Regions from separate parts of the Endozoicomonas sp. ALB091 genome, predicted to be linked through region 3. Evidence: predicted binding sites of a transcription regulator. Region 3 holds the regulator's gene; each other region holds the start of a gene.
What was found. Region 3 encodes LexA, which represses DNA repair genes until DNA is damaged. Its sites were predicted from a motif close to TACTGTNTANNTANACAGTA; they were not measured.
Positions count from the first base shown of each region.

Region 1: recN (DNA repair protein RecN) is a predicted target of LexA. The motif match lies at 2,233-2,252, and genes of this name have one in related genera.
Region 2: ACO6UX_RS15260 (LexA family protein) is a predicted target of LexA. The motif match lies at 3,203-3,222, and genes of this name have one in related genera.
Region 4: recA (recombinase RecA) is a predicted target of LexA. The motif match lies at 3,757-3,776, and genes of this name have one in related genera.

Region 1 covers NZ_JBLYNQ010000008.1:827,242-835,072, reverse strand. Annotated here, with positions in the region: gene ACO6UX_RS19880 (DUF2158 domain-containing protein) at 1-24, shown strand, start outside; gene ACO6UX_RS19875 (DUF2158 domain-containing protein) at 112-426, shown strand; gene recN (DNA repair protein RecN) at 490-2,199, opposite strand; gene grpE (nucleotide exchange factor GrpE) at 2,433-3,047, shown strand; gene dnaK (molecular chaperone DnaK) at 3,253-5,184, shown strand; gene dnaJ (molecular chaperone DnaJ) at 5,350-6,492, shown strand; gene ACO6UX_RS19850 (ankyrin repeat domain-containing protein) at 6,568-7,831, opposite strand, start outside.
Region 2 covers NZ_JBLYNQ010000007.1:777,166-784,996, forward strand. Annotated here, with positions in the region: gene yghU (glutathione-dependent disulfide-bond oxidoreductase) at 1-440, opposite strand, end outside; gene ACO6UX_RS15245 (hypothetical protein) at 669-872, shown strand; gene ACO6UX_RS15250 (hypothetical protein) at 934-1,488, shown strand; gene ACO6UX_RS15255 (Y-family DNA polymerase) at 1,490-2,767, opposite strand; gene ACO6UX_RS15260 (LexA family protein) at 2,764-3,186, opposite strand; gene ACO6UX_RS15265 (hypothetical protein) at 3,588-7,831, shown strand, end outside.
Region 3 covers NZ_JBLYNQ010000007.1:25,688-33,518, reverse strand. Annotated here, with positions in the region: gene ACO6UX_RS12425 (hypothetical protein) at 1-861, shown strand, start outside; gene topA (type I DNA topoisomerase) at 1,641-4,283, shown strand; gene ACO6UX_RS12415 (DUF6586 family protein) at 4,566-5,042, shown strand; gene ACO6UX_RS12410 (hypothetical protein) at 5,171-5,413, shown strand; gene ACO6UX_RS12405 (hypothetical protein) at 5,434-5,865, opposite strand; gene lexA (transcriptional repressor LexA) at 6,060-6,656, opposite strand; gene ACO6UX_RS12395 (TetR/AcrR family transcriptional regulator) at 6,803-7,432, shown strand; gene ACO6UX_RS12390 (L,D-transpeptidase family protein) at 7,467-7,831, shown strand, end outside.
Region 4 covers NZ_JBLYNQ010000003.1:350,225-358,055, reverse strand. Annotated here, with positions in the region: gene ACO6UX_RS04575 (ZrgA family zinc uptake protein) at 1-494, shown strand, start outside; gene ACO6UX_RS04570 (ATP-binding cassette domain-containing protein) at 496-1,233, shown strand; gene ACO6UX_RS04565 (ABC transporter permease) at 1,233-2,495, shown strand; gene ACO6UX_RS04560 (DUF3299 domain-containing protein) at 2,507-3,034, shown strand; gene ACO6UX_RS04555 (CinA family protein) at 3,196-3,690, shown strand; gene recA (recombinase RecA) at 3,831-4,931, shown strand; gene ACO6UX_RS04545 (regulatory protein RecX) at 4,936-5,391, shown strand; partial or broken gene ACO6UX_RS04540 (DTW domain-containing protein) at 5,429-5,761, shown strand; gene alaS (alanine--tRNA ligase) at 5,972-7,831, shown strand, end outside.

The DNA of each region.
Region 1 (7,831 bases), on a different contig from region 3:
GATAAGGGTAAAAACTATCACTAATACTCATTCAAGAATAAACGATGGAACTAATATGATTAAACAATGTCTATTAAAAAAACTATCAAACTTGCATAAGGATTCAAAGATATGGAAATAAGAGCAAAAATCGGTCAACTCGTCCGCCTGAGAGCCGGTGGCCCAGTACTTTGCGTTACCTATGAATACCCGATGGAGGATGGTACTTATAGTTACTGCTGCGAGTGGTTCGAATATGAAAAACTCAGACACTCAACCTTTCCAATCGTAGCCCTTGAGCCCGTGGAAGGTGATTTTGAAATTGATATTGAGGTTCAGCTCGACCCTGAAGCAAAGACAAAGGCTGATGCAGAGACAGAACCAGAATCAGAATCAGATAATGAAGCAGACAAAAAAGGTGGCAAACCAGGTAAAAATTTTCATTAACTCCGCCACATCCAAACCTGTGAGGTTGCTTTAATTCATTTAAAGCAACTTTACCGGAAGCATTTATACGGCTTGCACCTGAGCCTGAAACAGCATCTCCTGGGCATGACTCAATGTTGGTGCGGTCAGCTCAACACCTCCCAGCATTCGGGCAATTTCGTGTACGCGATGTTCACCATCCAGCTCGAGAATACGGGTGCTGGACGCCTTACGACTGACTTTTTTACTAACGTGCAGATGCTGATGGGCCTGGGATGCCACCTGGGGCTGATGGGTAACACACAGCACCTGCCCTTTTTTACCCACTTCTCTCAACATACTGCCCACAATTTCTGCTGTGCCGCCGCCAATACCGACATCCACCTCATCAAACACCAGCGTTGGCGTTGATGTGGTTTGTGCAATAATCACCTGAATGGCCAGACTGATACGGGAAAGCTCTCCACCGGAAGCCACTTTGGCCAGGGCGCGCGGAGGTTGCCCCGGGTTGGTGGTCACCAGAAACTCGATGAATTCAAAGCCCTGAGAGGCAACCGTGCGATCAGGAATGTCTGTCAGCTCGACACAGAACTTACCTTTGGGCATACCCAGCAAGGCAATGCGTTCAGACACCTGTTGTTCCAGTTTGCGCGCAGCGGCCCTACGTCTGGCAGACAGTTTTTCGGCTAACTGATTGTGTTTTTTCTGCTGCTGTTCCAGGGACAGTTCAAGGTCGGCGACCTGTTCATCATGACACTGAACTTTTTCCAGCTCTTCGCTGATCTGCTGTTGTTTTTCCAGCAACGCTTCCGGCTGGATACGGTGTTTGCGGGCCAGATCAAAAATAGCACTGAGCCGGTCTTCGATTTCCCGGGCCCTTTGCGGATCGGCATCAAAGTGATCAATAAAATGATTCAGCTCGCCAACCGCTTCCTCCACCTGAATCTGCGCGGATGACAGCATCTCCAGAGAGTTATTGATGGCGGCATGCTCAAGCTGCAGTTCACTGAGGCGGTGCAGGCAAAAAGAGAGCTGCTGCAGCAAATTATCACCATCATCACTGGTACAAACCCGGGTGATCTGATGGCAGGCCGATAAGGTTGCACCGGCCTGGGATTGCTGGCGATGCTCCTGCTCCAACTGCTCAACCTCCCCGGGCTGAAGGTTTAACTGCTCCAACTCATGCAACTGATAACTCAGCAATTGAACCCGCTCTTCCCGGTCCTGCTGATCGGACAATAAAGCATGCAATTGCGCAGAGGTCTGGCGGTAATCTGCGGCCATATCCGCTACTTCCCGGGACAGCGCCAGCGAGCCGGAAAACTCATCCAGCAGCTCAGCGTGATTGCTCTTTTTCAACAATGATTGGTGGGCATGCTGGCTGTGAATATCGATTAACAGCTCCCCCAGCCCCTTCAACTCGGCAAGTGTGACCGGGATACCATTGATATAGCCCCGGGAGCGACCTTCACGGGTAACCACCCGGCGCAAAATACATTCGTTCGCCGAGGATTCGGAACCGCCAGCATGCTCACCGTCATAATCTCGCTCCTGCAACCACTCTATTGCGGCAGGTATGCGCTGAAGGTCAAAGCAGGCGCGGATATCGGCCCGATCAGCGCCATCACGCACACAGTCGCTGCCCGCCCGGCCTCCCAGGGCCAGCCCGAGGGCATCCAGCATAATGGATTTACCGGCACCGGTTTCCCCGGTGATGGCGGTCATCCCGGGATTGATGTCCAGGTTAAGGTGGTCAACGATGGCATAGTTGCTGATGGAAATTTGGTTCAGCATGGCAGCTCTCACGATCCCAATTGCATATCGGGTTACTGTTTATTTATACAGTAAACTTAAAACCCGAATTGGTAAAGCAAATTTCCCCTTGAATAAGCTGCCATGAACCCCATATTAGGCTATCACTTAATATTTACTTTTGCCGGGGCCCTACGGAAGCAATACGGCCCATAACACGAAGACACGTTCCAGCCAGCATTTCAGGCTGGATTGACATCCGGAGAAACGTTGGAATGACTGTAGAAAACACCAAAGCAGAAGATCAGGCCGAGCAACCTGAAGCCAACGAAACTGAAATTTCTGCTGACGCTGAGGCAGCCGTTGACCCGATTCTGGAAGAGGCGGCTGATTCAGAAGATCAAGCCGAAGAGCAGGCCAACGACGATAGCGCCAGACGAATCGAAGAACTCGAAGAGCAGCTAGCCCAGGCTAAAGACCAGGCGCTGCGCGCTCATGCCGAAGCCATGAACACCAAGCGCCGCGCAGAGCAGGACGTTGAAAAAGCCCACAAATTTGCCCTGGAGAAGTTCGTCAACGAACTGATCCCTGTGGTTGAGAGCCTGGAAAAAGGTATTGAAAGCGCAGAACAGGGTGAAGGTCAGCACGAGACCATGCTCGAAGGCATGCGCCTGACCCACAAGCAGCTGCTGGATGCCCTGGCAAAATTCAGTGTTGAGCAGGTTAACCCTGAAGGCCAGCCGTTCGACCCGAACTTCCATCAGGCCATTTCCATGGTGCCCAACCCGGATATGGAACCCAACACCGTGATGAATGTCTTCCAAAAAGGCTACACACTGCACGGTCGTGTTATCCGTCCGGCCATGGTGGTGGTTTCCAAAGCGGCTTAACCAAAGAGGGGCTCCGGGAGGCTGATCGAGAATCTTGCAAGAGCCCCTTGAAAAAGCAAAGACCGCTCCCATATAGCAAACCAAGATCGTGGTAATCACCACCTAAACGCTGTTTCACCAGACTCAACATCGGTTGAAAGCATTGGGCAGCGAACAAAGATTTCAAAGTTTTCCGCCCTGATTATGGGCAATGGAGAGACTCAAAATGAGTAAAGGCAGAATCATTGGTATTGACCTGGGTACCACCAACTCCTGTGTGGCGATCCTGGACGGCGATAAATCCAAAGTCATCGAAAACGCTGAAGGCGCACGTACCACCCCTTCCATCATCGCCTACACCGACGACGGTGAGATTCTGGTAGGCCAGCCAGCCAAGCGCCAGGCGGTTACCAACCCCGACAACACCCTGTTCGCCATCAAGCGTCTGATCGGCCGTCGCTTTAAAGACGACGTCGTTCAAAAAGACATCAAGATGGTTCCGTACAAAATCATCGAAGCGGACAACGGCGATGCATGGGTTGAGGTTAAAAGTGACAAGAAAGCACCGCCTCAGATCTCTGCCGAAATCCTGAAGAAGATGAAGAAAACCGCTGAAGACTATCTGGGCGAGTCAGTAACTGAAGCGGTTATTACCGTTCCTGCCTACTTCAACGATTCCCAGCGTCAGGCTACCAAAGACGCAGGCCGTATCGCGGGTCTGGAGGTCAAGCGGATCATCAACGAGCCAACCGCTGCGGCGCTGGCTTACGGCATGGACAAGAAAAAAGGCGACCAGACCATCGCCGTTTATGACCTGGGTGGCGGTACTTTCGACGTATCCATCATCGAGATCGCTGACGTAGATGGCGAGCACCAGTTTGAAGTACTGGCCACCAACGGTGACACCTTCCTGGGTGGTGAAGACTTCGACCTGCGCCTGATCGAATACCTTGCCGACGAATTCAAAAAAGACCAGGGCATCGACCTGAAAGGCGACCCACTGGCCATGCAGCGTCTGAAAGAAGCCGCTGAAAAAGCCAAGATTGAACTGTCTTCTACTCAGCAGACAGACGTCAACCTGCCTTACATCACTGCCGACGCCACCGGTCCCAAGCACCTGAACGTTAAAGTCAGCCGTGCCAAGCTGGAATCCCTGGTAGAAGACCTGGTTGCCCGTTCCCTGGAGCCATGCCGCATCGCGGTCAAGGACTCTGACCTGGACCTGTCTGACATCGACGAAGTTATCCTGGTGGGTGGTCAGACCCGTATGCCACTGGTTCAGCAGAAAGTGGCCGAGTTCTTTGGTAAAGAGCCTCGCAAGGACGTTAACCCTGACGAAGCGGTGGCCATGGGTGCTTCCATCCAGGCTGCGGTTCTGGCCGGTGACGTTAAAGACGTTCTGCTGCTGGACGTTACTCCGCTGACCCTGGGTATCGAAACCATGGGCGGCGTAATGACTCCGCTGATCGAAAAGAACACCACCATCCCGACCAAAAAGTCCCAGGTGTTCTCTACGGCCGACGACAACCAGGGCGCAGTCACCATTCACGTGCTGCAAGGTGAGCGCAAGCAGGCGACTCACAACAAGTCCCTGGGCCGTTTCGACCTGGCAGACATTCCGCCAGCACCTCGCGGCATGCCACAGATCGAAGTCAGCTTCGACCTGGATGCCAACGGTATTCTGAATGTTTCTGCAAAAGACAAGGCAACTGGCAAAGAACAGTCTATTGTGATCAAGGCATCTTCCGGTCTGTCGGACGAAGAGATCGATCAAATGGTCAAGGATGCTGAAGCCAACGCAGCAGACGACAAGAAGTTCGAAGAGCTGGCGGCGGCCCGTAACCAGGCTGACAGTCTGGCTCACGCTACCCGCAAGACGCTGGAAGAAGCCGGTGACAAGGCCACTGAAGAAGAGAAGGCGGCCATCACCAAGGCGATCGAAGACGTTGAAGCCGCGGTCAAAGGTGACGATAAGGAAGAGATCGAAGCCAAGACCAAGGCACTGTCTGAAGCCTCTGCCGGTCTGGCCCAGAAGATGTACGCTGAAGCTCAGCAGCAGGGCGAAGCCCAGGCTGATGCCGGTGCCGACCAAAAGGCGGATGCAGCTGACGACGCCGTTGACGCTGAGTTTGAAGAAGTAAAAGATGACAAGAAGTAAGACCAACTCGATCATCAATGACTGATGATAAGGTCACAACGCGGGATTCATTCCCGCGTTGTCGTATATATCAAAATGATGGCTTTGTCAGACTTGACCATGAATCCAGTTAGCTCTGTGTTTTCATGCTCGACTGGTGAATGCAGGTAGCTCAGGGTTTTTCTGATGTCAAAACGCGACTACTACGAAGTGCTGGGTGTAGAAAGGAGCGCTTCAGACAAGGACATAAAAAAGGCCTATCGTCGTATGGCCATGAAATATCACCCCGACCGTAACCCGGGTGATAAAGCAGCGGAAGAGAGCTTCAAGGAAATCAACGAAGCCTTTGAAATTCTTTCCGACAGCGAGAAAAAAGCGGCCTACGATCAGTACGGCCACGCCGGTGTTGACCCGAACATGGGTGGCATGGGCGGTGCTGGCGGTTTTGCCGGTGGTAATTTCGGCGATATTTTCGGCGATGTCTTTGGTGACATTTTCGGTGCTGGCGGTGGTCGCAGCCGCAGTTCCGTCCAGCGTGGTGCCGATCTCCGCTATCAACTGGAACTCAGCCTTGAAGAAGCCGTTCGCGGCGTTAGCAAGAAAATCCGTATTCCGACACTGGTGAGCTGTAACGGGTGTGATGGCTCCGGTGCGAAAAAAGGCACTCAGCCTGTCAGCTGTACCACCTGTGGCGGTATTGGTCAGGTGCGTATGCAGCAGGGCTTTTTCTCTGTGCAGCAAACCTGCCCTGACTGTCGCGGCACAGGCAAGATGATTAAGGACCCCTGTAACGTCTGTCACGGTGAAGGCCGCGTTCAGGAATACAAGACCCTCTCCGTCAAGATTCCTCCCGGTGTTGATACCGGCGACCGTATCCGTCTGGCCGGTGAAGGCGAAGCGGGTGTCAATGGTGGACCAGCCGGAGACCTGTACGTTCAGGTCAGTGTTGCTGATCATCCGATCTTCCAGCGTGACGGCAAACACCTCTACTGTGAAGTACCCATCACATTTGTCGATGCCGCACTGGGCGGTGAACTGGAAGTCCCCACCCTGGAAGGCCGGGTGAAGCTGAAGATTCCAGCGGAAACCCAGACGGGTAAACTGTTCCGTCTGCGTGGCAAGGGTGTTGTCCCGGTCCGTGGTGGCAGTGCCGGAGATCTGATGTGCCGGGTTGTGGTTGAGACTCCAGTGAAACTGACGGAGCGTCAGAAAGAGTTGCTCAAGGAGCTGGATGACACCTTCAAAAAAGAAGGTGCCGGTCACCAGTCGCCTAAAAAGCAATCCTTCTTTGATGGCGTCAAGAAGTTCTTTGACGATATGACTTCCTGATCCCCCCCTCAAAAGGCCTCTGTTATCAGGGGCTTCCATTAAATGGTTGCGTTACTGCTGTTTTTGCGGTGATTTTTAGCATTGTCTTACTGTTTTTTTTCGGACATGAGCACCGGTGGTTCTCTTCTTGAGCTTTGCAGCGCAGGCAATCAGGACATCAACGGCTGCCTGCTGACCTTGCTGGGTTGCATATTTGAGGGGCGTAAACCCGTCTTTGGTTCGAGCTCTGACGTCTGCACCTTTGTCAATCAGAGCAACAATGGCATCCAGCTGGCCTTTCCCGGCTGCATAGTGGAGGGGCGTAGCCCCGTTTTTGGTTCGAGCGTCGACGTACGCACCTTTGGCAATCAGAGCATAAATGGCTTTCTGCTGGCCTTTCTCGGCTGCATAGTGGAGGGGCGTATATTTATTTATATTCCCGGCATTAATATCCGTACCTTTGGCCACCAATTCGTCGACGAGCTTCCAATCACAGGCCGCAGCGGCACACGCAAGCACTGTTGAACCTAAATTATTACATGGTGCATTAACATCAAATCCAGCATTAACAAAACTCTTGATCATTGGGACATTTATCTTTTTATTGTCGCTGGCCCTTTTTAGGGGTGTAACCCCGTCTTTGGTTCGAGCGCTGACGTCCGCACCTGCGGCAATCAGAGCATCAATGGCTTCCTGCTGGCCTCGAGCGGCTGCATAGTGGAGGGGCGTAAACCCGTTTTTGGTTCGAGCGTTGACGTCCGCACCTGCGGCAATAAGGGCATCAATGGCTTCTGGCTGGCCTTGAGCGGCTGCATAGTGGAGGGGCGTAAACCCATTTTTGGTTCGAGCATCGACGTCCGCTTTTCTGGCAATCAGTTCATAAATGGCATCCGGCTGGCCTTTCTCGGCTGCAAAGTGGAGGGGCGTATATTTAGTCTTTATATTCCTGGGGGCGTTAATATCAGCACCTTTGGCCATCAATTCGTCGACGAACCCCCAATCACAAGCCTCAGCGGCACACACAAGCATTGTTGAACCTAAATAATTACACGGTGCATTAACATCAAATCCAGCATTAGCAAAACTCTTGATCATTGGGATATCTATCTTTTCATTGTCGCTGGCCCTTTTTAGGGCCGTATCTCCTTTCTCGGTTCGAGCGTTGACGTTGGCACCGTTGGCAATCAGAGCATCAATTGCTTGCTGCTGGCCTTGAGCGGCTGCAAAGTGGAGGGGCGTCCTCCCGTCAGTGGTTTGAGCGTTGACGTCCGCACCTCTGGTAATCAGAGCATTAATGGCTTCCTGCTGGCCTTGCTCGGCTGCAAAGTGGAGGGGCGTATATTTAGTCTTTATATTTCTG
Region 2 (7,831 bases), 750 kb from region 3:
AGCCATGAGAGACACTGTGCCCGCCTGGCGGGTTCCGCTGGTAGAAACGCATTAAATTTTTCGGCCAGATAAAGGAGGATGGCTCCTGACTCAAATACCGGTATCTCCACACCGTCGCTTCGATCCACCAGGGCAGGAATCTTCGAGTTAGGGTTTATGCCAACAAAGCCCGAACCAAACTGATCACCTGCCATAATGTCAATCAGAAAAGCGTCATACCCGGCCTCTTTAATCCCCAGCGCCAGCAACTCTTCAAACAGTATGGTGACTTTCACACCATTCGGGGTTGCCAGTGAATAAAGTTGGAATGGATGCTTGCCAACCGGTAACGGTTTGTCAAAACGGGCACCGGCGGTTGGCCGGTTAATGCCACCAAACTGGCCACCATTCTCATTTTCCCAAGTCCATACCCTGGGAGGAACATACGATGCATCTGCCATGGGCAACTCCTTATTCGTTCTTAAGCCCGAAGCTGCCCAGCATAAGATAATTCCCGAAGAAAGGTAAGCGTATTCCCGTATTAAACACAGACATGAAAAGTAACGTGAATCGTTTTCAGGCCTTGATGCAAACAATCTGGATAAAAAGCACAGAGTCATCTATCTATGTCATACATCAAATTCACTGCTTAGTTCTTTCGTTCAAAAAATAACCGGAGTGTTCAAACAATGATAAAAACTGTTGTTGTATCCGTCCTGCTCCTGGCCTGCTTTCTGGTTATGGCCGACCTTGTTCCCTTTTTACTGAAAAACACAGACTCACCTGCTGATAATGAGCAGCCACAGAAAAAACAGGAACACATTATCAAATCAATCGTTTTATTAGTTGGTATTGCGATTATGATCACACTGATCCTGCACTTCTGGCACTGACTCAATCAAATCTGACTGGAGAGTAAAAGTGATGCTGACACAGTGAACACTGACTACATTTATGGGCATGGCTGCTTCCCTGAGTAATTGCAGGGCATTACTGAATACCATTCATTTCGGTGAGTGTACTTTGCATACCATGATTAACCGTTTAAAGCGTATATTTTCCCGACTGGCGTTTCTCTGTGCTGGCCAGAAACCCTCCTTTGAAGGCCCGGGGCTCTCCGGCATTATTGCGGATTGGGTTGAGCCGTTGCTCAGTGAATACAGCGACAGTAATAATGAGATCGAAAACATTATTGATCTGACGTCTAACTGCTGGAATATCGGTGCCTGTCCAAAAGATAACCGGGCTGAGTTATGGGGTCTTCTTATCCAGCCAATCGTTGAAGAACACTTTTATGAACACCGGCATGATCTTCAGGGCAAACTCAGGAAACTGATCAAAGTGAGGGAGAAACTGTATGCTCACGATCCACGCTTCATCCTGGATTTTCGGTTTAAATATCGCCGCTCCCAATTGAGGCTGGATATTTTCAGCACCCGGGACCTGAGCCCGTCCCAGTTTATGGCCGGGCTTGATGCATTAATCCATCAAAGTGAACTCAATGCCTGACTCACGTCTGAACCTTCATGATCTCCGGCCACTGCGTCGTATAAGAAGGACTCAGCACCTGCTGGTTCATATGCCATGGCTGCGCCCGGAAGCCCACTGATGCAGGCCGGAGTGTCTGGCTCCCAAAGCGCTGGTTAATGGCATCCAGCACGGTCATCATCCGGGTATTTTCCGGAATTGCTGCTGCCGTCAGCAAGTCTCCCTGAAAACTTGCACCGGAACAAAGATCCACCAGGGCAAAGCCCGCCTTTTTATACTCGTAACCTTCCTGAAACAGCACGTCCAAAGCCGGATTTAACTGTTGCAGCCAAACCGAGCTATCACTGGTGGGCGATGGAACCATCAGCTTCAGACTCCGTCCGGTTTGCGGGAGATTGGCCTTAAAGGGATCGGTCCTGATAAAAATAATGGCTTCACGGGAATACTGCTGTTGTTTTCTGAGTTTCTCGCAGGCGCGACAGATAAAACTGGCCAGTGCGGCATGAAGTGCCTGCCTGGTAGTGACCCGCTGGCCGAAGCTCCGGGAGCACATAATCTGATGTTTATTGGCTGAACTCCCCTCTTCCCAGGGAATGCAGTACTCCCCCTGAAGTTCACAGACCGTCCGTTCCAACACCACAGAAAACTGTTTCCTGACCCATCGACGATTGGCGTTTGCCAGTTGTGCAGCAGTATGAATACCTGCCGCCTCCAGCCGCTTTCCTATGCGTCGGCCTACTCCCCATACCTCACCAACCGGGGTGATTGCCATTAACCGCTGCTGGCGTATCGGGCTGGTTAAATCCACAACACCACCGGTTGCCGGAAATTTCTTGGCCGCATAGTTAGCGAGTTTGGCCAGTGTTTTGGTGGTTGAGATGCCCACACCAATCGGCAGCCCCGTCCACTGGAATACCCGCCGTTTCATATCCAACCCTATGGCATGCAGATTTGCCAGCGGAAAACCGGAGAGTTCAACAAAGGCTTCATCGATCGAATACACTTCCAGCTTCGGGCTGAACTGTTCCAGCACCGACATAAAGCGGGAAGACATATCGCCATACAGCGCATAGTTGGAGCTTTTCAGTATGATTTCACCACGGGCCACCTGATCCCTGACCTTGAACGCCGGTGTCCCCATGGCAACGCCCAGGGCTTTCAGTTGCGCTGTTCTGGCAACGATACAGCCATCATTATTGCTGAGCACTCCCAGGGCTTTACCCAGCAGGGATGGATTAAAGACCTGCTCGCAGGAACAGTAAAAAGCATTGGCATCACAGAGGGCAATAACGTCCTTCATCGCAGGTGGTGAATGACTTCAGTGACCACACCCCAGACATTGAGCCCTTCTTCAGAGTCCAGTTTAATCGCAGGGTAGTCGGGGTTTTCCGAGTGCAATTCCGGTTTGCCATGGCAATAGACCAGGCGTTTTACAATCAGCTCACCGTCCAGCAAGGCCAGTATCACATCACCGTCTCCCGGAGTGAGGGAGCGATCAATAATCAGAATGTCACCATCAAAGATGCCAGCGCCTTCCATGGATCGCCCCTGGGCCCGGGCAAAAAAAGTCGCTGCCGGATGACGGATCAACAGCTGGTCCAGGGAGAGCGTATCTTGCAGGTAGTCAGCTGCCGGGCTGGTGAAGCCACAGGCAGCCGGGCTCTGGTAAAAGGGCAATGTCTCTGGCAAAGGTCGTGGAAGGATCTGGATCGGCTTCATGCCATTCAATCTCATCAACTGTTTATTTATACAGTATAAGCATTTAGCGGTTAAAAGAAAACGGATGCACTTTGGAGGCAGGAGAGCTGTTCCGCAAGCCGACTCTGATCGACTTGCAATGGAGCATCTTTGCTTCTCCACCTGACACACCATCAATGGAACCTGACAATCATTTTGAGGTCAAACAGCGACATTAATAATCTAGTGCAGAAAAGCGTTAATACCCGTACACCCCGTTCATCCTGAGCTTGTCGAAGGATGGTGCCACCGTACTTCGACAAGCTCAGCACGAACGGTATGGGTATCAACGCTAAATTGCACTAGGAGGTACTCTGAAAGCAACCACATCCACCCACTCCCGCTCAAAGCCTGACCGCCGGGATGACACCGGTTCAAGCGGGATGCCTGACCGCCCCAGAAGCACATTTAACGGTAAAAAAGTCTCAAACCATCAGTCCTGCAGAGGCACAAGCCGCCCCCTGCATGATGTCAAAACTCTTGAAGACGCCTTTTGGGAAAGTAAACCGTTACCAGAACGTAAGACCACCTCGGCTGAGGTGCTTAAAGCATATAGCCGTGATGTAACCTCGCTCAGAAGTGGCTTCTTCCTGCAAAAGCTCTGCTTACAGAACGTTCCACACGGCAATAGAAAAGTCACCCCGGATCAGGTCATTCAGGAATTCAAACGGGAGCCGGGTCAGAATAGCAAGTGCCAATTAGCGATAGCTCGTTTCAAAGCGGAATGCTGCCTGAAAGGCCTGCTCCTGAATGGTCAGCGGGTCACAGCGGATGCGGTGGTTAAGGACTTCCCGGATACTCCGGAAGGAAAACTGGGAATAGCACGCTTTATGGAACAATGTTGCCTGAGTGGCCTGGGCCTGCAAGGCCAGCAGGTCACACCGAATGCGGTGGTCAGGGCTTTCCCGGATAATCCGGAAGGCAAACTGGGAGTAGCACGCTTTCAGGAACAATGCTGCCTGAGCGGCTTGCCATTGAATGGCCAGCAGGTCTCACCGGATACGGTGGCCAACGCTTTTCCGGATAGTCCGGTAGGAAAGCTGGGCATAGTACGCTTTAAAGAAGAATGTTGCCTGGAAGGCATGCCGTTGAATGGCCAGCAAGTCTCACCGGATACGGTGGCCAACGCTTTTCCGGATAGTCCGGTAGGAAAGCTGGGCATAGTACGCTTTAAAGAAGAATGTTGCCTGGAAGGCATGCCGTTGAATGGCCAGCAAGTCTCACCGGATACGGTGTTGAAGGGTTTTCAGGCCGCCAACGCAAAACTGGAAATGGCGCACTTTAAAGCGGAATGTTGTCTGAGGAACCTGCCGTTGAATGGCCAGCAGGTGACAACGGGTGCGGCGTTTAAGGATTTCCCGGATAGCCCGGAAGGCAAACTGGCAAAAGCGCGCTTCAAAGCGGAATGCTGCCTGAGGAGCCTGCCGATAAATGGCCATCGGATCACACCGGCGTCAGTGATTAAGGATTTTCAGGACACCAGGGCAGCACTGGAGCTGGCACGCTTTAAGGAACACTGTTGCCTGAGGGAGCTGCCGCTGAATGGGGAACAGATCACACCGGATGAGGTGGTTAAGGATTTTCAGGCAGCCAGGGAAATATTGGGATTGGCGCGCTTCAAAGCAGAATGTTGCCTGCGGGGCCTGCTTTTGAATGACCAGCAGGTCACACTGGAGCAGGTAGTTAAAGCTTTCCCGAATAGTCCGGAGGGCAAACTGGGGATCGCACGCTTCAAAGCGGACTACTATCTGAAAGGCCTGCCGCTGCATGACCTGCTGGTCACACCGGATGAGGTGTTTATGGATTTCCCGAATAGCCCGGAAGGCAAACTGGGGAGAGCACGCTTCAAAGCAGAATGCTACCTGAAGAACCTGCCATTGAACGGCCAGCCGGTCAGCCAGAGTGAGGTAATTAAAGATTATCAGGCGGCCAAAGCACCACTGGAGCTGGCACGCTTTAAGGAGCAATGTTGCCTGAAGTCCCTGCCGTTGAATGGTCGGCAAGTGACACCGGATGAGGTGATCAGGGATTACCCGGATAATCCGTTGGGCAAACTGGGGAGCGCGCGCTTCAAATCAGAATGTTGTCTGCGTGGCCTGACGCTGGATGGCCAGCTGGTCACACCGGATGCGGTGGTTAAGGATTATCAGGCCACCAGGGCAACACTGGAGCTGGCGCGCTTCAAAGCGGAATGCTGTATGAGAGGCCTGACACTGGCTGGCAACCGGGTCACCCCGGACGAGGTGGTCAGGGATTTCCCGGGCAGTCCGGCAGGCAAACTGGGCCAAGCGCACTTTAAAGCGGAATGTTGCCTGAGGGGCCTGGCGTTGAATGGTCAGCCGGTCACACCGGATGCGGTGATTAAGGGTTTCCCGGGTGGTCGGGAAAGCAGACTGGGTATCGCGCGCTTCAAGGCGGAATGTTGCCTGAGGGGCCTGACGTTGAATGGCCAGCAGGTCACACCGGATGCCGTGGTTAAGGGTTATCTGGCAGTCAGGGCAACACTCGAGCTGGCGCGCTTTAAGGAACAATGTTGTCTCAGAGGCCTGGCGTTGAATCGCCAGCCAGTCACTCCGGATTCAGTGGCCGAAGCGTACCAGGCAGCCAAAGCAAAACTGGCGCTGGCGCGCTTTAAAGCAGAATGCTGCCTGAGGGGGCTGTGTTTGAATAACCTGCAGGTCACACCGGAGGAAGTAGTCGGGGATTATCAGGCCATCAGGGCAATACTTGAACTGGCACGCTTTAAAGCAGACTGCTGCCTGAAGGACCTGAAGCTCAATGGTGACCAGGTCACACCGGATGAGGTGGTTAAGAGTTTCCCGGACAGTCCGGATGGCAAACTGGGGGTGGCGCGCTTCACAGCGGACTGTTGCCTGAGAGGGCTGCTGTTGAATGGCCAGCAGGTCACACCGGATTCCGTAGCCAGTGGTTATCAGGCAATCAGGGCAACACTGGAGCTGGCTCGCTTCAAATCGGAATGTTGCCTGAAAGGGCTGCTGTTGAATGGCCGGCAGGTCACACCGGATGCCGTGGTTAAGGATTATGAACGCGGTGGCAGGTTGCTCGAAAGAGCTATTTTTTATTCGCTACTGGCATTGAATGCCAGAGAACTGAATGGCAAATATCTGGATAACGAGGAGGTATTGGCAGCGTTTAATGATATACCCGGAGATCATACTTCAAGGCAAACCAGGTATCTGGTTCAAAGGTTGCAGCAATCCCACCGGTACGATGAAACCAGCAAAGGTCAGGAGATACTTCAACAGGCCTGGCAAATCTTAACCAAAGTGCCAGTCAAAGACGATGAGCAATCTCGACTGCAATGTATATTGAAATTCATGGCCATGGAGAATAAATGGACAATTGATCAACAGGAAGTGTCTGCAAAACAGGTATTCCATGCCATCAAAACACTGAGGCGCTCATTTAAGAATTCACGCCTGCATTTCTTCTTTCTGGCGCACTGCTGTATCACGAGACAGTCTATTGGCAGACAGCACATTCATAAGGATCAGGTAATCAGGTATCTTAAAAGTTTTCTTGAAGGAAGCAGGCTGCGCCATGCTTTAAACTGCTGGTTTGAAGAATGCAGCTCCGAAGCCTGTGTAATGGATGAGTTACTCGATGCTCAGGGGAGTGACAGTCCTCACCGATATACAACCTTTGCCAGTCAACAGGAAGCTTCTGTTGCCGTTAACAGCGAGAACACCGGACATAAGCATGGAGAACACCTGCCCGACGTGATTCCCGTTATCGAGCGTTCTGAGCGAAGCACAACATCGGCAGAGGTATTCGCTGCCAATCCGGGCAAGGAAGGCTCACTCCCCTGCCAGCTCAGGGAATATCGGGATACAACAGAAACCGCTTCCACCCACCAGACATTTGCCGTCTATATGGCTGAAACCCTGAAGCAAAGGTTAAAAACAGGCATCCCGGACAAGCCGGTTCCACGATTAAATGCGCTAACACTGAAAACACTGGAGATTATTCAGGAAATCAATAGTTCTTATACCATCCCCCCTCTGCTGATTAACGGTTCTTACGGACGTTTTTTACAGAATCTCTGCTCATCATTTAATGATATTGACATTGTCTGCACGGAAGAAGCGTCCTCCAGAACACTCTTTGACAGGCTGCAGGCACTGAACACCGACTGGGATTCTGAAATCGCCAAAAGCGTCACCATCTGGCCAATCGAGGGATGTCAGGCCATTAAACTGCCACACGCCTACAATATTCAACTTAAAGCCGGTGATCTGGGGAGGAAAGCAATGGAGCTTCACGTCAGTATTGATGTCAGAGTAGCCCATGAAAATACCGCACAACTGGCTATTCACGTTCCCGGCGTTGAAAGGCCGGTATGGTGTTTGTCGTTTACGGAAGAAACCCGGTTACTGAACGATACGCTGGAATACCTTGCCAGGAACCTTGACAGGCTAACAGAACAATTGCAAAAAGGAGCGATATTTGGCTTAGCTCGAACCCTGCTTTTTAACACGCCCCAAAACACCGATGAACGTATTTATGGTTTGCTTATGCGCTGCCTGCTTACCCTGAATAAAGCCAGGCAGTTTATCGCCCTGCACTCTGCAGAAAAACCCGGAAAACCTGACGGCCAGACTACCCC
Region 3 (7,831 bases):
ACCATGGCACTGCCCACCAGTGCGGCACCGCAGGCGACGGTATCAAACCCCGCCATGAACGTTTCCGGCCTGTCGGGGACCAGCATCATGGCACTGCCCACCAGTGCGGCACCGCAGGCGACGGTATCAAACCCCGCCATGAACGTTTCCGGCCTGTCGGGGACCAGCATCATGGCACTGCCCACCAGTGCGGCACCGCAGGCGACGGTATCAAACCCCGCCATGAACGTTTCCGGCCTGTCGGGGACCAGCATCATGGCACTGCCCACCAGTGCGGCACCGCAGGCGACGGTATCAAACCCCGCCATGAACATTTCCGGCCTGTCGGGGGCCAGCATCATGACACTGCCCACCAGTGCGGCACCGCAGGCGACGGTATCAAACCCCGCCATGAACGTTTCCGGCCTGCTGGGGACCACTATGGCACTGCCCACCAGTGCGGCACCGCATGCGACGATATCAAGCCCCGCCATGAACTTTTCCGGCCTGTCGGGGACCACCATGGCAGTGCCCACCAGTACACCGCTGGCGGCTACCCTGAGTACCGGCGCAATAGCCGGTATCGCCCTGGGGGCTGCAGCCTTTGTGGTTGCTGGTGTGGCAGGGGTGTACATCTATCGTCATTATCACCGCAGGTCATCCCCCGCCGATGCGGATGACCTGCAGGAATTGGTGACAATCAATAATACTGCGGTACAGGAGGAGGTTGATAAACCGATGATAGAAACCTTCAGGGGAGAGGCAAGAGGGGAACCTGCCGGTGAACAACGATCCGGAAGGCCACCTCAAGAGCCGCTCGGACTGAAAAAACCACTACTACCGGAACAACCACCCATACGGGCAAGGGGCCCCGTTTTATGAGGAACTCCGGGAACAGGTGATGCCCTGTCATGAACACATAAATGAAGATGTTGGCGAATATGAAGATGTTGACTCTTGCAATCCCCGCAGAATGAGTACCGCTTTATAGCCTGATGATTAATGCAGCCAGGACAAGTGCGATTACACAAGCTGTTATAGCAACAAATCACTTCCTACTCCGGTAACCCGATTTTTCCGGGCTTTTTTGTCAGCGGGTTATATTTACAAAACTGATTGTATGGCCAATCGAAAATGACTGGGGCAGGCTTGCTTTATCCGGATGATTTTCAAACGGAAATCAGGCTTTTGAATAGTTATGGTTGAGTTAACAGGTAAAACCGTGTTAAGCGTTTAAGGGTTTCAGCCGTTACTGATTACCATGAAAATATGCTGGTTCGCATGGCTGGTTTGCATAAAAAAGTGATGGGTAAGTCAGGCAGCCTGATTTTGTTACAGGTGTTTGAGTGCTGAGTTGCCCGGAGGAAATGTGACCAGAATATTCGAGTCGGAAAGTGGCTTTAAGGTACTGGAAATAAGGCTCTGTACCGGATCATACAGGAAAATAACCCACTCCTTTACGGGAACGAGGTTGATGGTTTTCCTTGACCGATTATTGACTTCGCCTTATATATTGAAGCAATTTCTATCCCGGCTTTTCTTGTTCTGGCGAGTAGACTCTATTTCAGCAGGTCTGATTATTGAGTATGATGGGCGATTTATCTGCTCACAGATCTGACCAGCCAGAACATTGGAACAGATGACAGGACGTGTAAGGCAGCATGGGTAAATCGCTAGTTATTGTGGAGTCGCCTGCAAAGGCGAAAACGATCAACAAATATTTGGGCAAAGACTTTGTTGTCAAATCCAGTGTGGGTCACATTCGGGATTTGCCAACAGCGGGTGGGCCGAAGAAAACCGTGGATGCCAAGGCCAGGGCCAGGGCAGCTGCCGAGACTAAAAAGCTCTCACCTGAGGAGCGTGAGCGCCGCAAGAAAATCAAGGCCCGTGAGCAGTTGATCGACCGTATGGGGATCAACCCCGATAATGGCTGGGAAGCGCAATACCAGATTTTGCCGGGCAAGGAAAAAGTCGTTGACGAACTTGCCCGTCTGGCAGAAAACGCTGACACCATTTATCTGGCAACGGATTTGGACCGTGAGGGAGAAGCCATTGCCTGGCATTTGCAGCAGGCCATTGGTGGTAGCCCGGAGCGCTATCGCCGTGTTGTCTTTAACGAAATTACCAAGAAAGCCATCCAGTCTGCGTTTGAATCCCCCGGGCAGTTAAATCAGGATCGGGTTGACGCTCAACAGGCCCGCCGGTTTCTGGATCGGGTGGTTGGTTACATGGTTTCCCCGCTGCTTTGGGCAAAAATTGCCCGTGGGCTCTCTGCCGGGCGTGTTCAATCCGTTGCTGTCAAGCTGGTGGTGGAGCGTGAGCGGGAAATTCGCAGTTTTATTCCTGAAGAGTACTGGGAAGTTTATGCCGATCTCCAGGCTGCCGGGAGTGATGCCGTCCGTTTTCAGGTGGTGAAAGAGAACGGGGTAAATTTCAGGCCAACAGGCAAGGCGGAAACGGATAAAGCCCTGGCTCAGTTACAGCAGGGTCAATACGCTCTGACCAGCCGGGAAGATAAGCCAACCCAGAGCAAGCCTTCGGCACCTTTTATCACATCAACACTGCAGCAGTCGGCCAGCACGCGCCTGGGTTTCAGTGTCAAGAAAACCATGATGCTGGCGCAGCGCCTGTATGAGGCGGGTTACATCACCTACATGCGTACCGACTCCACCAATCTGAGTCAGGATGCGGTTGCCAGTGCCCGGTCCTTTATTGCCAAACAGTATGGTGATCAATACTGTCCGGAGCAGCCAAATCTGTACAGCAGCAAGCAAGGTGCCCAGGAAGCTCACGAAGCGATTCGACCATCCAGTGTTACGTTAAAGCCTGATGATCTGTCTGGAATGGAGCGGGATGCGGAGCGTTTGTACGATTTGATCTGGCGTCAGTTCGTTGCCTGTCAGATGACGCCTGCTGAGTATCTCAGTACGTCTCTGGTCGTCGACGTTAACGGCTATCAGCTCAAAGCCAGGGGACGGACATTGAAGTTTGATGGCTATACCCGGGTGCAAAAGCCTCTGGCCAGAAAAGGCGAAGATGTGATTCTGCCGGATCTGCAAAAAGGGGTAGCCCTGACCCTGGAAAAACTGGACCCCAAACAGCTGTTCACCCGCCCACCGGCCCGTTTCAGCGAAGCGGCACTGGTCAAGGAGTTGGAGAAACAGGGTATTGGTCGGCCGTCGACCTATGCGTCGATTATTTCCACCATTCAGGACCGTGGTTACGTTTCAGTGAAGAATCGCCGCTTTTATGCGGAAAAAATGGGCGATATTGTCACTGATCGTCTGAATGAGTCGTTTAATGAGCTCATGGACTTTCACTTCACGGCAAGAATGGAAGAGAAACTCGATGATATTGCTGAAGGTGAAAAAAACTGGAAGCAGGTTCTTGATGATTTTTATACCGACTTTACCCTTCAGTTAACCCAGGCTGAACAGAGTGAAGGAGGGATGCGCGCAAATGAACCCTCCCTGACCGATATAGAGTGTCCTACTTGCCATCGACCCATGATGATTCGTACTGCATCGACCGGGGTGTTTCTGGGTTGTTCCGGTTATTCACTGCCACCGAAGGAACGCTGTAAAACGACGATTAACCTGGTTCCCGGTGAAGAGGTGGAAGACGCCGATGATGAATACGCCGAGGTTAATGCCCTGCGAGCCATGCGTCGTTGTCCCAAGTGCTCTACCGCGATGGAAAGCTATCTGATTGATGAGCAGAGAAAGTTACACGTCTGTGGTAACAACCCTGATTGTTCCGGCTTTGAGGTGGAGAAGGGGAGTTACAAATTAAAAGGTTATGATGGCCCCGTACTTGACTGTGATAAGTGCGGCAGTGAAATGCAGTTGAAAACCGGGCGCTTTGGCAAATATTTTGGTTGTACCAACAGTGAATGCAAGAACACCAGAAAGTTGCTGAAAAGTGGTGAGCCTGCTCCACCCAAAATGGAGCCAGTGCCCATGCCTGAGTTAAAGTGCGTAAAAGTTGATGACCATTATGTGCTCAGGGATGGCGCGTCCGGATTGTTCCTTGCGGCCAGTCAATTTCCCAAGAACAGAGAGACCCGTGCTCCGCTGGTGGCGGAGCTATTGCCCCATCAGGCCATGATCGACCCTAAATACGGTTATCTGATGGATGCTCCCCGTCAGGACCCTGATGGCAATCCGGCAATTATTCGTTACAGCCGTAAGACCAAACAGCAGTACGTTATGTCCGAGCTTGATGGTAAGGCAACGGGCTGGAGTGCGGTATTTGAAGATGGCCGCTGGCATGAAAAGCAGTCTAAAAAGCGCCAGTCCGGTTAGATTGATCTCAAACCCCAGTTTCGTGAGACAGGGCTATGAAGCCCTGTTGTATTATGGCTGTTAAGTAGCTAACCATATGAAATCACATATTTCTGACTCCTTGTTCAGGCACTATGCTTCGTTACAACTCCGGTCACATAGCTACGGCTATGCTCCCTCCGTTGTGCCTCGCATAGCTCCTGCCCAAGTAGCCAGAAATATGTGATTTCATATGGCCAGCTACTTATAAACTTTGAGCTCGACAAAGCACAAGTTGTTCCCGAAAGATTGATGGAGTTGGTTATGACAAACAATTGGCAGGGATATACCAATAAAATGCTCTTTCACGCCCGTTTGTTGCTGGATGCCTGGGAAGATGCTGATGATCTTGCCAAGCCGGCATTTCGTGAGGCCTGTCTGAATGCAATGGTTCAGGCTTACCGGTCATTACTGGCTGAAATTATGACGAATTACCGTTTGCCGGTAAATCAACTACCCTCTCTTGACGAGGCAATGAACAGTGTTCATCACAAAGGAGAGGTGTCTACTGAGTTGCAGTACATTGAACGTCTTGAGCAACATGATTCCTGGTTGTCGGCGTTATTAAAAAGTCATCAGGACTGTGCCATGCCTATACAGCGTAAAAGTGTTGAGCGGAATGAAATTCCTCTGTTTAATGCCAATAGTGTGCGGTTTGATCAGTCAGAAGGCTTTCTTTCTGTGCTTGAGTCCTTGAAGGAGCTGGTTACCTATAGTCGGAACTTCAGCCTGGAGTGGTAGGTTTCTGATGTTTTCAGGTTTGTTCATTGCCAGCCATATTCAGCTCTTTAGGGCTGATATCTTGAAAGCCTCTGCTGGCTAATGCACAATGCTTCACCGCTAACCCTAAAATCCCGGTGTCACTATTTATGTCAGCGTCGTTTCTTGAAATTGTTGAACTGCCTTCCGGCGAAATCGTTTTGCGTCGCAGTGATGAGGAGAACGCCGAGCCCCTGGTTACCATGTCATTCTCCCGGGAGTTGCTTGACTTTCTCCAGGGAGATCAGGTGGAGGTAGCCAAGGCTATGCTGGATGCCTGCATAGAAGAAGTCGGGCGTAAAACAGAAGCTGACGCTGGAGAATACATCCCTGAAAACCGGGTTCTTCACTGACTGTCATACAAACCCTCCAGTTATCCTCTGTTCCTGATTGCCAGTCCCTGACATTGACCTGAGCGAGCGGCGGTCTCGAGTTCAGAGAGTGTGATGCTATCCATCTGCTCGATCCAGCTGACCACGGTGTGGCTGGTGCCTGAGGCCAGTGCCTTGCGAGTGAGTTTCAGTGGGTCTGCCACTGCGGAAGGGTTGAGAACCTGAAGGCGCTGCCTGCTGATGCCCGATGACTTCAGCCAGTTTATGGTGCTTTTTGCCTGTTCACTGGACAGTATCAGGGTAAGCCAGCGTTGATCCTGATGGTTAGCCAGCTCATACAGAACAGTCTTCAGAAAACGTCCTGATTGCCAGGGCGGGCCTGAGAGAATCAGCTCATCAATAAAGCTGACAGGTTCACTGTCAATGCAGGGAGCGTTACCGTTCTGACTGGATGATGGTGTTAATGCTTGCATGTCAGGTCCTCTACATCAGAGATCGTCAGGGTCTAGTGCTGCTAAGCGCTGTTGCCCATACCGTTCGTCCTGAAGCTTGTCGAAGGACCCATAGGGCCTAAAGGCGGAAACTCCGGACTCTGATAGATCGTGCCAAGCACCCTTCGACTCCGCTCAGGGTGAACGTGGTTTACGGGTAATAACGCTTAGCCGCACTAGTTCCTGATAACCCCCACACTCAGTCCTTCGATAGCAAAGGTATCAACGCTGAGGTCTACTTCGATTGTCTTGAATTCTTTGTTTTCCGGGTGCAGGTAAATTCTGTTTTTAACCTGTTCAAAACGTTTGACCGTTACTTCGTCGTCAATTCTGGCAACGACAATCTGGCCATTGGCTGCGGTTGATGTTTTATGGACAGCCAGAAGGTCCCCGTCAAGAATACCGATATCCTTCATGCTCATCCCTTTTACCCGAAGCATGAAGTTTGCTTTGGGGGAAAAGAAATCAGGGTTGATGGACAGGTGGTCTTCAATATGTTCCTGGGCAAGAATGGGGCTTCCTGCAGCAACCTGTCCTACAATAGGCAGGCCGGAAGATTCAGTGCCGGGGATTCGGATACCTCTTGAGGTTCCGGGGGTGATCTCGATAGCTCCCTTGCGGGCGAGGGCTCTGAGATGTTCTTCTGCTGCATTGGGTGATCGGAACCCGAAGGTCTGTGCGATTTCTGCACGAGTGGGGGGGAAACCGGTCTCTTCTATATGAGATTTGATCAGTTCAAGAATCTCAGTCTGGCGCTTGGTCAATTTATACATGATTAAATCTGTGTTTTTATACAGTACATGTAATTATATACAGTATTTTGCTGACTGCAACCACCCCTGTCTTATTAATCTAACTTGATGTTTCAGTTGGCAAACGTTAGTTTTAAACAAATGTTTACATTGGAGGTTTTACAGACATGTCACAGTCAGCGACAGTAGACAGGATTCTGGACGCTGCCGAGAAGTTATTTGCTGAGCATGGGTTCGCAGAGACCTCGCTGCGTTCAATTACCAGTCAGGCGGGTGTTAACCTGGCCGCTGTTAATTACCACTTCGGCTCCAAAAAATCCCTGATCCAGGCGGTCTTTTCCCGTTTTCTTGATCCTTTTGTCAGCAATCTTTCCGGGGCTCTTGTGCGATATCAGGATAATAATGACGTTCTTGATCTGGAAGAAATACTTCATTTACTGGTGGATCAGATCATGGCGGTTAAACCCCGCAGCCCTGAAGATCTCTCTGTTTGTATGAGGATGATTGGCCTGGCCTACACACAGGGCCAGGGGCATCTGAAGAAATATTTGCGCGACGTCTACGGGGAAGTATTCCAGGCTTATCTGGAGTTGCTGGTAAAAGCGTGTCCTGAGTTGCCATTGAATGACCTGTTCTGGCGCGTCTATTTTATTCTGGGTTCCGCTGTGTTTACCCTTTCAGGAGCGGATGCACTGAGGGCTATTGCGGAAAGCGATTATGGGGTCAGGACTGAACTGGAAGATATCATGAGAAAGATGGTGCCTTTCATGGCGGCAGGTCTAAGATCGCACACCTGACGGATCATTTAACCATACAGAGCTTGATTTACCGATGCATCTTACTGTTCATATTGCCAGTCAGGAGATGGTGCTGCATGAGAAGGACGGCAAGCGCCGTGTTTATTCTGTGTCTACTGCCAGCAAGGGAGTCGGGCAGCAGGAGGGGAGCTGGCAAACACCTCTTGGTCAGCATGTTATCCGGGCGAAAATTGGTGCCGGTCTGCCGACTAATTCAGTATTTGTCGGACGTCGCTTTACCGGTGAGATTTATTCCCCCGGGCTTTGTCAGCAGTACCCTGAAAGAAAGGACTGGATATTAACCAGAATTTTATGGCTCAGTGGCCTGGAGCCCGGATATAACCGGCTGGGTAATGTTGATACCATGCGTCGCTATATCTATATCCACGGTTCGCCGGA
Region 4 (7,831 bases), on a different contig from region 3:
TGGAAACGCCGGGGTTTGATATTCTTGGTTTTGAATCCATCCGTTCGGAGGCTCAGCGCAGGCAACTTAAAGATGCCTTGCAGGAACTGGAAAAAGACGATTTATGGTCTTTTACGCCAGCGGCGTCCTGCACGTTGAAAGCGGCATCGGCTTCGGCCAGCGGTGAGCATGGAGAAGATCATCATGGTGATGCAGATGGACACCACCATGACAAGCATGAACATGACGACCATCATACAGATGGTCATCAGGATTCCCACCATCACAGTCATGGACACGATGACCACCATAGCGATGGTCACCATGAGTCAGCGCATATGGATATTGCTGCTACTTATGTTTATGAGTGTGCCAATATTGCCGGGCTTAACAGCATCTCTACCCGACTGTTTCAGCGGTTTGCAAACAGTGAACAGTTGAAGGTTCAGGGCTTTACCGATTCTGGCCAGGTAGCGGGTCAGATGAACCGTGAGCGACCAGAGGTGCGCTTCTGATATGAGCAGTCTCGGTCAACCGGTGATTCACCTAAAGGATGTCCAGTTTGGCTGGCAGCCGGGAACTGCGGTTCTGGATATACCAGAGCTGTTAATCCATCAGGGTGAGAAGGTGTTTATCCGGGGGCCTTCAGGGTCGGGTAAAACGACGCTGTTGGGGCTGCTGGGCGGCGTGCTCACACCGGTTGCCGGTGCTGTCTCTGTGCTGAGAAACGACATTGGTCGTTTCTCCCCGGCACGGCGGGATCATTTCCGGGCCAATCATATCGGTTTTATCTTTCAGATGTTTAACCTGATCCCTTACCTTTCAGTAGTTGACAATGTCACACTGCCGCTGGGGTTTGCCAGCAAGCGCCGTGAAAACGTGCAATCCATGGGCGTTGATGCCGGGCAGGAAGCGATTCGACTGCTAAACCATCTGGAGCTGACCGAGCCGCAGTTGCTGCAAAGGTCAGTGACGGAGCTCAGTATCGGCCAACAGCAGCGAGTGGCAGCAGCCAGAGCGTTGATTGGTCGTCCTGATCTGGTGATCGCAGATGAGCCCACCTCGGCGTTGGACAGCGATACCCGTGAGGCATTTATTCGTCTGCTGTTTGCTGAGTGTGAGGCTGCTGGCAGTACGCTGGTTTTTGTCAGCCATGACTCTGCCCTGGAAGCCTTGTTTGATCGCTCTGTGGCCTTGAATGAAATTAACCGGGCCAGTCAACATCGGCCTTTAGGCCAGCCGGAGGTGGTGTAATGTCAATACTTCATCTGGCGGTGAAAAGTCTGAGTAATCGCAAAACCACGGCATTGCTGACCATTTTCTCCATTGCCATCAGCGTAGCTTTGTTGCTGGGCGTGGAAAGGGTGCGGGTTGAGGCCCGGAACAGTTTTACCAGTACCGTGTCCGGTACCGATCTTGTGGTTGGTGCCCGCAGCAGTTCGCTTAATCTGCTGCTTTATTCGGTGTTTCATCTGGGTAATGCGACCAATAACATTACCTGGGAAACCTACCAGGAATTGTCTTCCAATAAGGCAGTCGCCTGGACTATCCCTATTGCCCTGGGGGACTCCCATCAAGGTTATCGCGTGGTGGGTACCGCTCAAACCCTGTTTGAACACTTCCGTTTTGGTGATGATCAGCCCATCAGTTTCAAAAATGGTAAGCCATTTGATGATCTCTATGATGCGGTGATTGGTTCTGAAGTGGCGGCGGTTCTTGGCTATCAGGCTGGTCAGGAAATAGTGCTCAGTCATGGTGTTGAAAGCCGGAGCCTGCAGACGCATCAGGATAAACCCTTCAGGATTTCTGGTGTGTTAAAGCCCACCGGCACCCCTATGGACCGAGTGGTAATGATCTCTCTGGAGGGGATTGAGGCGTTGCACATTGACTGGGTCAATGGGGCAGCACCTAATGCACTGTTCTCGGTTTCTGCCGACAGGGCACGGGCCATGGATTTGCAACCGTCCAGCATTACCGCCTATTTTGTTGGTTTGAAGTCCCGGGTGGCGGCTTTTCGGTATCAGCGGGCAGTGAATGAGTATCGCCAGGAAGCACTGACGGCTATTTTACCGGGTGTCGCCCTGGGAGAACTCTGGCAATTGGTGGGTTCAGCGGAAAAGGCATTGCTGGCGGTTTCCGTGATGGTGGTGATTGCGGGGTTGGTGGGTATGCTGACCACCATTCTGACGTCGCTTAATGAACGGCGCAGAGAGATGGCCATTCTCCGTTCAGTAGGTGCCCGGCCCTGGCATATCTTTACCCTGATGATGACCGAGTCCCTGATCTATGCCATCACTGGTACACTGTTGGGCTTCCTGCTGATGTATGGAATGCTGTTCGCCATTCAACCGGTATTGCAAGTGCAGCTGGGTTTGCACATTACCATTGCGTTACCGGGGATGTTTGAGTGGATTCTGGCGGTCGTCATTGTTATCTCGGCGACCATACTGGGTGCAGTGCCTGCCTGGCGGGCCTATAAAAATTCATTGGCGGATGGTCTGACGGTCAGGCTGTAGGAGAGCAAATAATGATAGCTGGAAGACAACACCCTGGCTGGATGGCCGTGGTGCTTATGCTGGCTTTTATGCCGGTGAACTTTGCCATGGCTGCAAGCACCGAAAAGCCTGCGATCAAAGAGATCAACTGGGATGATCTGATGCCGCCGGTGGATGAGGACATTGTCCGTAAATATGAGGCGGGTGAAATCAGTCAGGAAGAGGCTATTGAGTATATTGAAGAGCTGGGCAAGATTCCGGTAGCAAGTATGAATCAGCAACGGGTCAAAATTCCCGGTTACCTGGTACCGCTGAATATTGGCAAGGATCAATCAGCCACAGAGCTGTTGCTGGTGCCAACCCTGGGAGCCTGTATTCATGTACCGCCACCGCCACCCAATCAGACCATTTTTGTCCGCTATGACCAGGGCATAAAAGTCACAGAAGCGGGCTATACCCCTTACTGGCTGGAAGGAGTGATCAGGGTTGAAAACAATACCTCCGAGTACACTGACGTTGTCTATGCCATAACGGTGGAGAGTTTGAAGGAGTTTGAATAGAGAGAGAATGCTTTGCCCCGATGCTCCGGGGCAAGGCATGTTTCCCTGGCAACAGTGCTGTGAAATGGTGCATTCAATGATAACTTGTGAAGACTGCCCCTAATCGTGTTATAACATCCTATCCTGATTGGCTCCTCTGATAACCGTACTGGCGAGTGACCATGGAACCTGCACTGCATTCTGCTACGTCCCCCATTGTCAGGGAAATTGCTGAACTCCTGATGTCCAGGGGCTGGACCCTGTCTACCGCTGAATCCTGTACCGGTGGTGGTATTGGTCATGTCCTGACCGTGTTGCCGGGAAGCTCGGCCTGGTTTGACGGTGGTGTCATCTGCTATGCCAATGGCGTAAAGGCCAATCTCCTGCATGTGCCGACAGTGTTGCTGAATAAATACGGTGCGGTCAGTGAGCAGGTGGCCATCGCCATGGCCCGGGGTGTCCGCAAGCTGCTGGCAACGGATATCTCTATAGCCGTGACCGGCGTTGCCGGACCGGGGGGGGCGACACCGGAAAAACCTGTGGGAACCGTCTGGATTGCCTGGAGTGCCGGCCAGGAAACAACTGCAAGGCACTTCCATTTTGAGGGTGATCGTGATCAGATCAGGGCGCAAACGGTTGTTCAGGCGTTGCTGGGTGTTCTGACCCTGTTGACCTGAGAAACGTTAACCTGAAAAAAGATTCCTTCCTGTCGAAGCGATAAATATACTGGACAAATATCCAGTATCTGTTTAAATATACAGTATTACTTATTGAGCTGTTCCTGATGAAATCAGAATCGAACTGAGGGCGTGAAAAAATGGATGATAACAGAAAAAAAGCGTTGGCAGCAGCACTTGGCCAGATTGACCGACAGTTTGGTAAAGGTGCCATCATGCGGATGGGGGATCAGAAGCAGGAAGCAATTCCCGCAATTTCTACCGGTTCTCTGCAACTGGATATTGCCCTGGGCATTGGTGGCCTGCCGAAAGGCCGTGTTATTGAAATCTTCGGCCCTGAATCTTCCGGTAAAACCACGCTGACCCTGAGCGTTATTGCCCAGGCCCAGAAGCACGGTGCCACCTGTGCCTTTGTTGATGCTGAGCATGCCCTGGACCCACAGTACGCCGGTAAGCTGGGTGTAAATGTGGATGACCTGTACGTCTCCCAGCCGGATACCGGTGAACAGGCGCTGGAAATTACCGATATGCTGGTTCGTTCCGGTGCCGTGGATGTTATCGTGGTTGACTCTGTCGCTGCCCTGGTACCCAAGGCTGAAATTGAAGGTGATATGGGGGACTCCCACGTTGGTCTGCAGGCCCGTCTGATGTCTCAGGCACTGCGTAAGCTGACCGGTTCCATCAAACAGACCAACTGCATGGTCATCTTTATTAACCAGATCCGTATGAAGATCGGTGTGATGTTCGGCAACCCGGAAACCACTACCGGCGGTAACGCGCTGAAATTTTACTCTTCTGTACGTCTTGATATTCGTCGTACCGGTTCGGTGAAGCAGGGCGATGAGGTGATCGGTAACGAAACCCGCGTTAAAGTGGTGAAGAACAAGGTATCGCCACCATTCCGTCAGGCTGAATTCCAGATTCTGTATGGTCAGGGCATCTACCATATGGGCGAAGTGATTGATCTGGGTGTCAAGCTGAAGCTGGTGGACAAATCCGGTGCCTGGTATGCCTATAAGGGAACCAAGATTGGCCAGGGTAAAGCCAATGCTGCCCAGTATCTTTCTGATAATCCGGAAGTGGCGGCTGAAATCGAAGCCCAGATCCGTGCTGAGTTAATGAGCACTCCAGAGAAGGACGCTGCAAAAAAAGCCGAAGTTGACGCCGGAAAAAGTGCTGGCAAAAAAGGTGACGACGATGCAGCGGCAAGTGTACAGCAGGACGAGCTGCTGGCTGAGTAATTGAATGTCTGCTGATGTCATTCAATCGGTAAACGATGTCCGCCGGGCTGCTATGGATCTACTGGCCCGGCGGGAACATGGTTTTACCGAACTGGTCCGAAAACTCTCGGGCCGTTTTCCCCGGGAACTGGTATTAGACGCGCTTACCCGCTTGCGGGCAGAGCGGCTGCAAAGTGATGACCGCTTTGTTGAAAGTTTGGTCTACAGTCGTCAACAGCGGGGCTACGGTCCGGTTCGTATTAAATCGGAACTGTTTCAGAAAGGAGTTGATAGCGAGTTGATCGGTCAATACCTGCTGGAGCAGGACGATCACTGGGATGAACTGGCAAAAGCGGTAAAAGAGCGAAAGTTTGGTGCCTCTGTACCCCGGGACCATAAAGAAAGAGCCCGGCAGACCCGCTTTCTGGCCCAGCGCGGCTTCTCCATGAGCCAGATATACTCCGCTTTCTCTTCTTCATAACAGGCAGTGGCATTATAATTCCGGGAGTGAACGTAAGGTTGCCTTCATTATCATTGATGCAACCTGGCAACAGGCCAGGAAAATGTATCGTCAAAGCCCCTGGTTGCATGGTTTGAATTTACTGAGCTTGCAGCCTGAAGAGCCATCCATCTACCGTCTCCGAAGTAATCGTCAGGAGCAGTACTTGTGTACCGCTGAAGTGGCAGCAAGAGCACTGGGCGAGTTGGGTGAAAACACCAATCGTCAGCTGATGGAGGCCCTGGTTCAAGTCTATTGTGACCGCTATTTATGGGCACGCAAAGGCCAGCGAAGGGAGGAAGATTCGCGCTCTCTGCACATACTTAAGCAGTACCGCTCTGCTGCTCATTAGGCCATCAGTGAAAAAAGCCCGGTAAAAAGCCTGTTAATGATGGGGTGAAGTGATCATTTTTTCCCACCATTCCTATATAATCCCCGGTTTGCGTAAATTTACTGTGAAAAGGCTGCTCATTGTGATTGCGCTGCCATTTTTGTGTTTGGGAGTGAGCGGCCTTTTCCGCTCATGGCTGACAAGAGATAACTCCCCCGGTGGGAACTGTATATGAAGACTAACGAAATACGTTCTGCTTTTCTGGAATACTTCAGGGAAAACGGCCATGAAGTGGTTGCCAGTAGCTCTCTGGTACCCCATGACGACCCAACCCTGCTGTTTACCAATGCCGGGATGAACCAGTTCAAAGACACTTTCCTGGGGCGTGAGCAGCGTGACTACAACCGTGCCACCACTTCCCAGAAGTGTGTACGTGCCGGGGGCAAACACAATGACCTGGATAACGTCGGTTATACCGCCCGTCACCACACCTTCTTTGAAATGCTGGGTAATTTCAGCTTTGGCGATTACTTCAAGAAAGAAGCGATCCACTTTGCCTGGAACTTTCTGACCGGCACGCTGAAACTGCCTAAAGAGCGTCTTTGCGTCACCATCTATGCCTCTGACGATGAAGCCTACAATATCTGGTTAAACGACATTGGTATTGCAGCGGAGGATATTATCCGCATTGGCGACAACAAGGGAGCGCCTTACGCTTCCGATAACTTCTGGCAGATGGGTGATACTGGCCCCTGTGGCCCCTGTACCGAAATTTTCTATGATCACGGTGACCATATCTGGGGTGGTCGTCCGGGTACGCCAGAAGAAGACGGTGATCGCTTTATTGAAATCTGGAATATCGTATTTATGCAGTACAACCGTCAGGCCGACGGTGACATGCAACCACTGCCCAGGCCATCGGTTGATACCGGCATGGGCCTGGAGCGAATTGCCGCAGTGATGCAGCATGTCAACAGCAACTACGAGATTGATCTGTTCCAGTCTCTGCTGAACGATGCTTCTGATATTATCGGTGGCGTTGCCACCACGGAAGCGTCCCTGCGGGTTATTGCTGACCATATCCGTTCCTGCAGTTTCCTGATCAGTGATGGCGTTATGCCCTCCAATGAAGGCCGGGGCTACACGCTGCGCCGGATTATCCGTCGTGCCTGCCGTCATGGCCACAAACTGGGGGCCAAAGAATCCTTCTTTTATAAGCTGGTGGGGTCACTGGTGCAGGTGATGGGTGACGCTTATCCGGATCTGGCGAAGAACCAGGAGCACATCGAGCGGGTTCTGCTGCAGGAAGAGGAACAGTTTACCCGTACCCTGGATAAAGGGATGAAACTGCTGGAAGAGAGCATTGCTGCTCTGCAGGCCAGCGGGCAGGGGGATGTGATCTCCGGTGAAACCCTGTTCACGCTGTATGATACCTACGGCTTCCCGGTGGATCTGACGGAAGACATTGCCCGTGAGCGTAAGCTGACAGTGGATATTGAGGGTTTTGAACAGGCACTGGAAGCTCAGCGTGAGCGTGCCCGTGCATCCAGCAAGTTTGGTGTTGATTACAATGACCAGTTGGTGATCGAAGGCTCAACTGCTTTTACCGGCTATGAGAACACGGCGGGTCAGGCTCGCGTTCACTCCCTGTTTGTGGGTGGTGAGCAGGTAGAACAGATCAATGAAGGCCTGCAGGCAACGGTTATTCTGGAACAGACGCCATTCTATGCGGAGTCTGGCGGCCAGGTGGGTGATACCGGCCTGCTGAATTTTGCCACCGGTTCTGTACGTGTTGTGGATACTCGGAAGCAGGGTGATCACCACCTCCATATTGTCGAAGTGGTATCCGGTGAACTGAAGTCTGGCGATGAAGTAGCCGCTGATGTTGATGCTGACAAGCGTCATGCTACCTCACTGAATCACTCGGCAACTCACCTGCTGCATGCGGCCCTGAGACAGGTGCTGGGTGATCATGTAACCCAGAAAGGTTCTCTGGTTGATCCGGAGCGTCTGCGCTTTGACTTCTCTCACCTTGAAGCGGTGAAGCCGGAAGAGTTAAAGGTCATAGAAGCGCTGGTGAATGAACAGATC